One region of the Limosilactobacillus portuensis genome, then DNA from elsewhere that is predicted to be linked to it. Evidence: predicted binding sites of a transcription regulator. Region 1 holds the regulator's gene; each other region holds the start of a gene.
The links. The regulator CtsR, encoded in region 1, represses protease genes until heat stress. The targets are predictions, from matches to a motif close to TTGGTCAAAAAAGGTCAAANA.
Positions count from the first base shown of each region.

Region 1 (4,171 bases):
CAGAATATTGGTCTATTAGTTTCCTGTTTATTTATTCACAAAAGCGCTTTAAAAAACGAATTGGATTTGTTATTATATTTTGTGTAAAAGATAACAAGTTCAAAGGAGATTTTAGATTATGAAAGCTGCTGTTATTAACGATCCAGTAGATGGTTACGTTACTGTTAAGGATGTTCAACTTCGGGATCTTAAACCAGGTGAAGCTCTAGTTGACATGGAATACTGTGGTCTTTGTCACACCGACTTGCACGTTGTTGCTGGTGATTTTGGTAAGAAGCCAGGACGGATTATTGGTCACGAAGGTGTTGGTCGTGTATCTAAAGTTGCTCCTGGTGTTACTTCCTTAAAGGTTGGGGATCGAGTATCAATTGCTTGGTTCTTCAAGGGTTGTGGACACTGTGAATACTGCCTTACTGGTCGTGAAACACTTTGCCGGAACGTTTTGAATGCTGGTTACACTGCTGATGGTGCAATGGCACAACAATGTATCGTTCCTGCTGATTATGCTGTTAAGGTTCCAGAAGGTCTTGATCCAGTTGAAGCTACTTCATTAACTTGTGCCGGTGTTACTATGTACAAGGCATTGAAGGTTGCTGACATCAAGCCAGGTCAATGGGTATCTATTGTTGGTGCTGGTGGTCTTGGTAACTTGGGTATTCAATTTGCTCATAATGTTTTCGGTGCTCACGTTATTGCCGTTGATGGTAACCCTGAAAAGCTTGAAGCTGCTAAGGAAAACGGTGCTGAAATTGTTATTAACCGTCACGATGGCGATGTTGATAAGCAAATCCAAGAAAAGGTTGGCGGTGTCCACGCTGCTGTTGTAACTGCTGTTTCAGCTTCAGCATTTGACCAAGCAGTTGACTCACTTCGTCCAGATGGTAAGTTAGTTGCCGTTGCTCTTCCACAAGGTGACATGAAGCTTAACATTGCTAAGACTGTTCTTGACGGAATTATCGTTGCTGGTTCATTAGTTGGTACTCGTCAAGATTTGGCTGAATGTTTCCAATTTGGTGCTGAAGGCAAGGTTCACCCAATTGTTAAGACTCGGAAGTTAAGTGAAATCAATGACATGATCCAAGAATTGAAGGATAACAAGGTTGTTGGTCGGAACGTTGTTGACTTCAGCTTAGAAGATTAATCTATAAAATATCCCCTTTTTGAAATTTAGCGAGAGCAAGGTATTTAGGTCTTGCAAACGTAAATAAGCTCCTAGAGTAAGGTAAAACCAAACTCTAGGAGCTTTATTTATCTACCATGTGCTACTTGATTTTATCTCGGTAATGAAAAGCATGTCATAGTCTTTTCCTTAAATTATTTGCTAGTACTTACTCTTTATTGAGATAGTTTTCTGGTTCCTGATTTAATATTGTGGTAAAATTTGGTCAAGATTAGTCAGGAAATTTGGAGGTGATGGAATGGAAGAGAAAAGTATTTCTGACATTATTGAGGAGTATTTGAAACAAATCCTTGGTGAGTCATCTCAAATTGAAATTCGTCGTTCGGAAATTGCCAATCATTTTGATGTTGTTCCGTCACAAATTAATTATGTAATTAAAACCCGATTTACTATTCAGCATGGATACTTAGTGCAAAGTAAACGTGGTGGTGGCGGCTATATTCGAATTGAGCGCGTTAATTTACTTGATAATGTTGATGTGTTAAACTCACTAATCCAAGCAATTGGGGATTCAATTAGTGAGCGTGATGCTTACGATATTGTTCGAACGCTTTATGATGAAAAAGTACTGACAAGGCGAGAGGGGGACTTAATGCTAGTTGCCTTGTCAAAGCAAACCCTAAATGTGAATGATTGTAATGTTGAAGCTCAGTTAAGAGCAAGAATTTTAATTTCAATGCTTAATCGTTTACGGTATGAGAGCTAGGAGGAAAGCAGTTAATGGATAATATGTTTACACCAAGTGCCAAACACGTCTTGGCACTCGCCCATGAACAAGCAAAGTACTTTAAGCACCAAGCCGTTGGTACTGAACACTTATTACTCGCGTTGGCAATTGAAAGGGAGGGGATTGCTAGCAAAATTTTTGAGCAATTCTCCATTACTAGTGATGATATTCAGGAAGAAATCGAGCGGATGATTGGCTATGGGACAATGGATGACATGGGGCCAGCCGATTACCTTCCATATTCTCCCAAGGCGCGTCAAGTATTAGCGCTAGCGGGACAAGAAGCGCAACAGTTAAACGCCTTAAAGATTGGTACTGAGCATTTACTGCTTGCGTTGATTTCAGATGAGGGAATCCTCTCTTCCAGGATTCTGCTGAGTTTAGATGTATTACCGCGACAAATTCGTAAAGTAACCTTACGTCGTCTTGGTGTATCAGACATTCAAGCACGGCAGCGGTTAGGAAGACAGCCGGGACAACGGGCACGAAGATCGGAGACGCCAACTCTTGATAAGCTTGCACGTGATATGACTCAAATGGCAAGGGATGGCAAACTTGATCCCGTAATTGGTCGCGACAATGAATTACGACGGGTTGAGCAGATCTTAAGTCGCCGAACAAAGAATAATCCAGTGTTAATTGGTGAACCTGGTGTCGGAAAGACGGCAATTGCTGAGGAACTGGCTCGCCGAATGGCTAGTAATGAGGTTCCTGAAGACTTAGCACAAAAACGACTGATGATGCTTGATATGGGATCGTTGGTCGCTGGAACTAAGTATCGTGGAGAGTTTGAGGACCGGTTGAAGAAGGTTATTGATGAGATTCAAAAAGATGGTCATGTGATCCTCTTCATTGATGAATTACATACCCTAATTGGTGCTGGTGGTGCTGAAGGGGCGATCGATGCTTCAAATATTTTAAAGCCTGCGCTTGCTCGCGGTGATTTGCAGACGATTGGGGCCACGACTCTTGATGAATACCAAAAGTATATTGAATCTGATGCTGCACTAGAACGGCGGTTCGCGACTGTTCAGGTTGAAGAACCGACTGAAAATGTTGCTTTGCAGATCCTGAATGGCTTGCGGCCAAAGTATGAGGAACACCACCATGTTAAAATTGATGATGATGCATTAAAACAGGCTGTTAAGTTATCAAGTCGGTATATCACGGACCGTTATTTGCCGGATAAGGCGATTGATTTAATTGATGAAGCCTCCTCAATGGTACGGATTGATGCCGAAGAAAAAGGAAATCATCAACCATCATTGACCACAAAGCTAGCACAACTCCGGCAACAAAAAGAAGCTGCAATTGAGAATCAGGATTTTGATCAAGCAGCTAATCTCCGACAAGAAGAGCTAACATTGAAGGCTAAAGTTGACGAGCAACAGAAAAAGGCTGAGCAACAATCTACACGACAAAAGCTCCACACAACAGGGGAAGATGTTGCAAAAATTGTTGCTGAATGGACCGGTGTTCCGTTGACCCAGCTTAAGAAGAGCGAGAGTGAACGATTGGTTAACCTCGAAAAGGTTCTTCATAATCGTGTTATTGGTCAAAATGAGGCTGTATCAGTTGTTGCAAAGGCAATTCGCCGAGCAAGAAGCGGGTTGAAAGATCCGCAACGGCCGATTGGTTCATTTATGTTCCTTGGACCAACAGGGGTAGGAAAAACGGAATTAGCTAAAGCGTTGGCGGCAGCAATGTTTGGTTCTGAAGACAACATGATTCGAATTGATATGTCTGAATACATGGAAAAGTATAGTACTAGTCGTTTAATTGGTGTTGCTCCGGGCTATGTTGGTTATGACGAAGGTGGTCAATTGACCGAAAAGGTTCGTCAACACCCATATTCGGTTGTTCTATTAGATGAAGCAGAAAAGGCGCATCCCGATGTTTTTAATTTACTTCTTCAGGTTCTTGACGATGGTTATTTGACTGATGCTAAGGGACGAAAAGTTGACTTTCGTAATACCATTATTATTATGACCTCTAATTTAGGTGCAACACAGCTTCAGGATGAGAAAGAGGTCGGATTTGGTGCACGTGATGTTAGTCAGGACTACCAGGCGATGGCATCTGCAATTCGCCAACAATTAAAATTGCATTTCCGTCCAGAATTTCTGAACCGGATTGATGAAACGGTAATTTTCCACTCCTTGCAAAAGGACGAACTTCACCAAATTGTTAAATTAATGGTTGCCCAATTAAGAGCACGAGTTGCTGAACAAGGGATTAATCTAAAAGTTACACCTGCAGCGATT
Region 1 is NZ_CP117296.1:302,743-306,913, forward strand. It holds gene adhP (alcohol dehydrogenase AdhP) at 119-1,141, shown strand; gene PRK60_RS01370 (CtsR family transcriptional regulator) at 1,419-1,886, shown strand; gene PRK60_RS01375 (ATP-dependent Clp protease ATP-binding subunit) at 1,901-4,171, shown strand, end outside.

Region 2 (4,171 bases), 680 kb from region 1:
AGGTTTCGGGTAAGGTTTCAGGAATTACTAATTTTGGGGCCTTTGTTGATTTGGATGATAACCAAACTGGTTTAGTACACATTAGTCAGATCTCAAATAATTACGTAAAAGATATTCATGATGTATTATCAGTTGGTGATACCGTGACTGTTAAGGTCACTAAAGTTGGCGATGATGGCAAAATTGCTTTATCCATGAAGGATGCGGAAGAACGCCATCATGACGACGAACGTGGCGAACATCGCGAGCATCGTCATAATAACTTCCATCACGAGCATCATGAACACCGGAATAATGATTTTGAGCGTCAAGGTCAGCATGGTTACCACCGTGGATTCAACTCAGGCCATCACCAATCGCGACACCACGAAAATTTTGATGAAATGTTAGCTGGATACTTGAAAGAAAGCGAATCCCGCCTTTCAACATTAAAACGTCAAACTGATGGTAAGCGTGGCGGTCGTGGTGGTCGTCGGAGCTAAGATGGAATTAAACAACGAATTTAAGCGGCACCTGGAACGGGGTCGCTTTTTTAATAAAAATGATAGAGTGGTCGTGGCGGTTTCAACGGGAGTAGATTCAATGGTCTTGTTAGCGTTGCTACAGGAGCTTCCCGTAAGTATCCGCCCTCAAATAATTGTTGCCCATGTTAATCATCGGTTACGAAAGCAGAGTGAGGAAGAGGAGCGATTTATTCGAAATTATTGCAATGAACACCAGCTCAAACTGCTCGTTCATCATTGGTCATTAGCTGATCATCCACAAACTGGGATTGAAGAAGCTGCCCGGAAAATGCGTTACCGGTTTTTTGCTCAGGTGATGAAAGAAGAGCAAGCAACAATTTTATTGACAGCTCATCACCAAAATGATCTTGCTGAAACAATGCTGATGAAGCTTACCCGTGGTGGTCAATTACACCAGTTAATCGGGATTGAGGAAAAGCGGCCCTTTGCATCAGGAGTGCTTGAACGCCCTCTTTTAATTTTTCCTAAACACCGATTGCGTGAATATGCCATCAATAATCATTTGAAGTGGTATGAAGATTTAACTAACCACGAACTGAATGTTAGTCGCAATCGTTTTCGTCATCAGGTTATTCCATTATTAGAAAAAGAAAATGCTAATTTCTTAGCTTCTTTAAATAGTTACCATGAGCAGTTAGAATTAGCAGTTGAACTTGAAAACCAGTTTGCTCAAGAACAACTAGCAAAACTTAGTAACAAGAATGACCATCTGGATATAAAAAAACTAGGTCAGCTATCTCTAGCTAAGGAGCGGCTGGTTTTAGTAAAGTGGCTGGAGGAAACTGGCGCCTTAGGGCTGAAACGGGGCTTTATTGAGCAGTTACTTGCAGACATTAATAATCGTCATTTACCCCAGTTTGAACGCCAGGTTGCCCCTGATTTAGCACTATTTAAGAACTATTCCGAACTATATATAAAAAATGTTAATCAATCGCCACAAAAAACTCAAACTTCCATAAATTCTGTGGTAAAATTGGGCCGTTGGTATTCAATTGAAAACGATTATCAAATCGCTGTCGCTAAGGATAGGACCTTCTTTAACCAGGGAGAATACTGTCAAGAAATGTGGTTATCACCTGAGCAGTTACCATTAACAATTCGGCGGTGGCGAGAACGAGATCGGCTACCATTGAAGAATGGCGGTCACCAAAAAGTTGGTCGGGTTTTAATTGATCAGAAAGTGCCGTTATCAAGACGTAATCAACAGTTAGTAATTGTTGACGCTCAAAATAATGTTGTCTGGATTGTTGGGCGTAAATGGGGATGGTTTACTCGTCCCCGCGACTACCCTACCCGGTGGCAACGACTATTTATTGGCAGGCGCGATTTGAAGAGGAGAAAAGAATGAATAACGATATTGAACGAGTTTTATACAGTAAGGAAGAACTTAATCGGCGGATGGACGAACTTGCTAAACAACTGACTGCTGAGTACAAGGATCAGCGTCCATTGATTATTTCCGTAATGACTGGTGCTGTTTTATTTACTGTTGATATGATCAAGCGAATGGATATAATGGCAAAACTTGATTTTATTGATGTTTCTAGTTACTATGGCGGAACTTCTTCTACTGGGAAAGTAAAACTGGTTCAGGATTTGAAGTCAGATGTTCGTGATCGTTCAATCCTCATTATGGAAGATATTGTTGATACTGGTCATACTTTAAAGTACCTAATCGATCTCTTAAAAGAACGTGGTGCAAAGAGTGTTAAGGTATGTACTTTATTAGATAAGCCTGAGGGACGACAAGTTGAAGTGAAGGCCGATTATGTTGGCTTTAATGTTCCCAATGAATTTCTAGTTGGTTATGGTTTGGATTACCAAGGATATTACAGAAATCTTCCGTATGTTGGGATCTTGAAACCAGCTGTTTATGAAAAGGATTAATAAGGTGATGGCGAGAAAAATTTTTTCTCGCCTTTTTATTTGAGATTAGTTACTGTCAAATCAGTGGAAAAGTTAATTTAAAAAATGTAAAATTGACCAATGATGGGTGGTGATTATCAGCGTGATAATTGGCTGGTCAATATTTGTCAATTATGCTATGATAGTCACTACAATTGTAACCACACTATTGTTGCTGGTAGATAGGAGGTTGTTATGAATAACAATCGGAGAAACAATAATTTTACTCATAACGTTCTCTTCTACGCAGTGATTTTCTTATGTATTATGGGAATTGCTTACTTCTTCTTTGGTGGAAGCCAAAATAATGGACAAAGTAAGACTGTCTCACAAACAGAGTTTATCTCTGAATTGAAGAGTAACAAGGTTAAGAGTTTCCAGCTACAGCCAAATGGTGGAGTTTATAAGATTACTGGTACTTATCGTAAACCACAATCTGTTGATAATAACTCTGCTAATAGTTTTGGTTTTGCCACGCAACGAAACAGTAAAGTTAACCACTTCCAAAGTTCGGTATTACAAAGTGACGTAACTGTTAGTCAACTGCAAAAGTATGCTAACCGGGATAACGTTAAGATCAGTACGCGGGCAGAGGAATCTAACAGTGTTTGGATGAACTTGCTGTTAACTGTTTTGCCACTAATCATCATGATATTCTTTTTCTACATGATGATGGGCCAAGCTGGCCAAGGTGGTGGCGGTCGTGGAGTAATGAGCTTTGGTAAGACAAAAGCAAAGCCTGCTGATGCCAAGAAAAACAAGGTTCGGTTCTCTGACGTTGCTGGTGAAGAAGAAGAAAAACAAGAATTGGTTGAAGTTGTTGAATTCTTAAAGAATCCAAAGAAGTTCACTCGTTTGGGTGCTAAGATCCCATCTGGTGTTCTACTTGAGGGTCCTCCAGGTACTGGTAAGACCTTGCTTGCAAAGGCGGTTGCTGGTGAATCTGGAGTTCCATTCTTCTCAATTTCTGGTTCTGACTTCGTTGAAATGTTTGTCGGTGTTGGTGCTAGCCGGGTTCGGGACTTATTCGAACAGGCTAAAAAAGCAGCCCCTGCAATCATTTTCATTGATGAAATTGATGCCGTTGGTCGACGGCGTGGTGCCGGAATGGGTGGTGGCCATGATGAACGTGAACAAACCCTGAACCAATTACTGGTTGAAATGGATGGGTTCCAAGGTGACGAAGGTGTCATCGTAATGGCTGCTACTAACCGTTCTGATGTCTTGGATCCTGCTTTGCTTCGTCCAGGTCGGTTTGACCGGAAGATTTTAGTTGGTCGTCCAGACGTTAAGGGACGTGAAGCTATTCTCCGTGTTCATGCTAAAAATAAGCCATTGGCAAATGACGTTGATCTGAAGGAAATTGCAAAGCAAACGCCTGGGTTCGTCGGTGCTGACTTGGCTAACTTGCTAAATGAAGCTGCGCTATTAGCTGCTCGCCGAAACAAGACGCAAATTGATGCTGCTGATCTAGATGAGGCTGAAGACCGGGTAATTGCCGGTCCGGCTAAGCATGATCGGGTGGAATCAAAGCAAGAACGGCGGACTGTTGCTTACCACGAAGCAGGGCACACAATTGTTGGGCTTGTCTTGAATGATGCCCGAGTCGTCCATAAGGTAACAATTGTTCCTCGTGGTCGTGCTGGTGGTTACGCTATTATGCTGCCGCGGGAAGATCAGATGTTAATGTCTAAGAAGAACGCTGAAGAACAGATCGCCGGATTAATGGGTGGTCGTGCAGC
Region 2 is NZ_CP117296.1:1,552,710-1,556,880, reverse strand. It holds gene PRK60_RS08065 (S1 domain-containing RNA-binding protein) at 1-482, shown strand, start outside; gene tilS (tRNA lysidine(34) synthetase TilS) at 484-1,872, shown strand; gene hpt (hypoxanthine phosphoribosyltransferase) at 1,869-2,411, shown strand; gene ftsH (ATP-dependent zinc metalloprotease FtsH) at 2,625-4,171, shown strand, end outside.
Region 2: a site for CtsR is predicted at 2,544-2,564, ahead of ftsH (ATP-dependent zinc metalloprotease FtsH). Genes of this name have one in related genera too.

Region 3 (4,171 bases), 170 kb from region 1:
ATTGACCAGCTTCTTCATAGCCAACATAACCAGGGGCGGCACCAATAAGTTTTGAAGTAGATGTCTTGTCCATGTATTCTGACATGTCAAAACGGATCATTGAATCCTTAGAACCAAAAAGCTGGAGCGCAAGTTGCTTAGCTGTCTCGGTCTTCCCAACACCAGTAGGTCCAACAAAGAGGAAACTCCCAATTGGTCGACCAGACTTGTTTAAGCCAATCCGATTCCGGCGAATTGCCCGCGCAATCTTATCAACTGCTTCAGTTTGACCAATGACATGTTCGTCAAGCTTCTTATCAAGATCCCGAAGTTGGTTTTCTTCTTGCTTCTGCAGATCGCCGACAGGAATATTAGTTTTTTCTTCAACAATCTCCTGCATATCCTTAACGGTTACCGTTGCGGATTCTTCAGAATGGTTTTCTTCTGCTTCTTTTTTAGCCTTTTCAAGTTTGCTTACCTGATCACGGTAGAAGGCAGCCTTTTCGTAGTCTTGGTTATCTGCTGCTTGTTGCTTGTGAGCTTCAGCGGTGTGAATCTCATTTTCGATTGCATTTGGATCAACATTCTTCAATGTTAGGTTCTTCCGTGAACCCGCTTCATCCATCAGGTCAATTGCCTTGTCGGGAAGGAATCGTTCTTGGATGTAGCGATCAGAAAGTTTAGCGGCTGCAATGATTGCATCGTCCGTGTACTTAACGTGATGATAATCTTGGTAGCGACCTTTAATTCCGTTAAGAATTCGAATTGTCTCATCAACTGAAGGTTCATTAACTTCAACTGGTTGGAACCGCCGGGCAAGGGCAGCGTCTTTTTCAATCTTCCGGTATTCGTTAAGGGTAGTAGCACCAAGGAGCTGGAAATCACCACGAGCAAGGGCAGGCTTTAGAACGTTTCCGGCATCCATGCCGCCTTCAGCGTTACCGGCACCCATGATTTCGTGAATCTCATCAATGAAGAGAATGATGTTCTTGTTCTTCCGAACTTCTGCCATTAATTGTTGCATCCGTTTTTCAAACTGTCCCCGGATTCCAGTTCCTTGAACAAGGGAAACAACATCAAGTCGGATAATTTCCTTGTTAGCAAGCTTCTCTGGCACTTCACCGGAAACAATTGCGGTAGCTAAACCTTCAACGACAGCAGTCTTACCGACACCGGCTTCACCAATTAGGACTGGATTATTCTTAGTCCGGCGATTAAGGATTTCAATAACTCGCTTAATTTCGTTATCACGACCAATAACTGGATCAATCTTTCCTTGGCGAGCAAGATCAGTTAAGTTAATACCATACTGACCGAGGATTCCCTTACCACGGCCGCCGTTGCCACCTTGTCGTTGGTTTTGACCGCTAAAAGCAGCTCCATTACCAGCAGCTTGTTGACTTTGCATATTATTCATGGCATTCATGAAGTCTTCGAGGCTTCCAAAACCGAAATTATTCATTCCGTTACCTCCATTCATCATATTTGTTTGCATGTTTTGTAATTTTTGATAACAGTTTTGACATAAATCGAGTTGAACTCGTTGGCCATTAAGGTTCATTTGTAAATGGATCGTTGCAGGATTCTGATGACAATTTTGACAAAGCACCGTAAAAAATACCCCCTTAATAAAATAGATCCGACCATCGAAAAGGAAATTATTATCTTTGACCTTTCCTGACCATTGATGTTAATTATACTTACTTTTTGTTTGACTGCAAGCCAAATGAATCGGTTTAAGAAAAAATTAGTCAGACTTTCTATTAAATTTTAGCACTCTTAACAGATGAATGCTAAAATAAGGGTGGTGAAAAAGTCAGAGATCCTTTAATGAGGTGGTTAAATGACAGAAAGAGATTATCAACAGGAACTTGATGACTTGCATTCGGGAAAGACTAGTCATTTTGATATTACTCCAGAGGAATTTCAAGCGTTTCAGCCGGTTTTTCATGGTTATCAATATCGGACACAAATTGAAGCTGAAGCTCATCGTGGGGGAACGCTTACATATCGATTAAAAAAGCGATAATCAATCGTTGAGAGAACTTGTAATTGAAGTTTACAATTGCTAAAATAAAAGCAATGAAATTATCAGGGGCTGGCCACTGATAATTTGCTAATATGCTCGAAGGAGAATGATTAATTATGGAAAAACGTGATTTTACAATTACATCTGAGACAGGTATTCACGCTCGTCCAGCAACTATCCTGGTTCAAGCAGCTTCTAAGTATAACTCTGATGTTACCCTTTCATACGAAGGTAAGAGTGTTAATTTGAAGTCCATCATGGGTGTTATGTCACTTGGTGTTGGTCAAAATGCTTCAGTTACCATTACTGCTAAGGGTGACGATGAGAAGGAAGCTTTGGATGCCGTTGCTGAAACAATGAAGAAGGAAGGCCTAACAGACTAATGTCCACACTTTTAAATGGCTTGGCAGCGAGCAGTGGAATTGCGATTGCTCCCGCCTACCTATTAGTGGGACCAGATTTATCTGTTAACCAACAATATTCAGCAAATGAGAATCATGAGGTCAAACGGCTTCATGATTCTTTTGCTTTAACGCTGAATGAAGTTCGAACAATTCGTCAGCATGCCCATAAGTCATTGGGGAAAAGGGCGGCTGCGGTTGTCGACGATCAGCTGGCAATTTTAGATGACCGGTCCCTCCATGCTGAAATTCTTAAAAAAGTTAATCGTGATCACTTCTCTGCAGAATGGGCAATTAAGAAAACTGCAGATGAGCAACTAAAAATCCTTGAAAAAATGAATGATAATGACTATCTTTCGTCACGAGCAACGGCAATTAAGGACGTTACTAAAAGAGTGCTTAGTCATTTAATGGGGGTCGAACTTCCCAATCCAAACCTTTTAGATCATCGGGCAATTTTTGTAGCCCAAAATATTACACCAACCGATACCGCCCAATTTGATCGGCGGTTTGTTGCTGGGCTAGTAACTGATGATGGGAGTCGGACTTCCCATTTTACAATCATGAGTAAAACTCTATCATTACCGGCAGTTGTTGGGACTGAAAACGCTACTAAAATAATAAAAAATGGTGATTTACTGATCGTTGATGGGATTCATGGCAAAGTTATTGCTAATCCGTCAGAGGAAGAAGTGGATCATTATCAGCGATTGGCCGCCCAATTCGATCGCGAACAACAAGAATGGGGGACCTTAAAGGATGAGCAAACTGTTAGTACCGATGGCCGTCATTTTAAGGTTGTAGCTAATGTTGGAACACCAATTGATGTCCTCGATGCTCGGCAAACCGGGGCCGAAGGAATAGGTCTTATTCGGAGCGAATTCTTGTATGCAGGTAGTGAACAGCTTCCCGGGGAAGAAGAGCAAGCACAGGCTTATAAACAAATTTTAACCGAAATGCCGGGACAACGAGTCGTGGTCCGCACGCTTGATATTGGTGGCGATAAAAAACTTGGAATGCTAAAGCTGCCTCAAGAAAATAACCCGTTTCTTGGTTTTCGGGCAATTCGAATTGGCCTCGCTAAACCTGAAATTCTTCGTCCACAGTTGCGGGCACTTCTCCGCTCGTCTGTATATGGACGTCTTGCAATTATGTTTCCGATGATCGCAACAGTTGAAGAATTTTGGCAGGCACGAAAAATTTTGGATGAAGAGCGGCAACATCTATTAGATGAAGGCGTTCAAGTGGCAGATAATATTGAAGTTGGAATGATGCTCGAAATTCCCTCAAGTGCTGTGATGGCAGATGTCTTTGCCCGCGAGGTCGATTTCTTTAGTATTGGCAGTAATGATCTAATTCAATACCTATTTGCAGCTGACCGGGGAGATCCTCGTGTCGCCTATCTTTACCAAGAATTGCATCCGGCTGTTCTTCGTTTGGTTAAGCAAGTCATTGATGCCGCTCACGCTGAAGGTAAATGGGTAAGTATGTGCGGTGAAATGGCAAGTAACCCATTAGCAACCCCATTGTTAATGGCGATGGGATTAGATGAGTTCTCCATGAATAGTAGTAGTATTTTACATATTCGATCATTAATTAATCAACTTAATACTCGCCAACTACAACCGTTAGTCCATAAAGCTCTTAATGCGGTAACCGCTGCCGAAGTTGAACGATTGATTCGTCAGGCGGTCCCTAAAATTATCGAATAAATCCTTAAGTGATCTTAATATTTGTCAAAAAAACTTGTTGTTGCTGATTG
Region 3 is NZ_CP117296.1:470,399-474,569, forward strand. It holds gene PRK60_RS02230 (ATP-dependent Clp protease ATP-binding subunit) at 1-1,588, opposite strand, end outside; gene PRK60_RS02235 (hypothetical protein) at 1,823-2,008, shown strand; gene PRK60_RS02240 (phosphocarrier protein HPr) at 2,125-2,391, shown strand; gene ptsP (phosphoenolpyruvate--protein phosphotransferase) at 2,391-4,121, shown strand.
Region 3: a site for CtsR is predicted at 1,644-1,664, ahead of PRK60_RS02230 (ATP-dependent Clp protease ATP-binding subunit). Genes of this name have one in related genera too.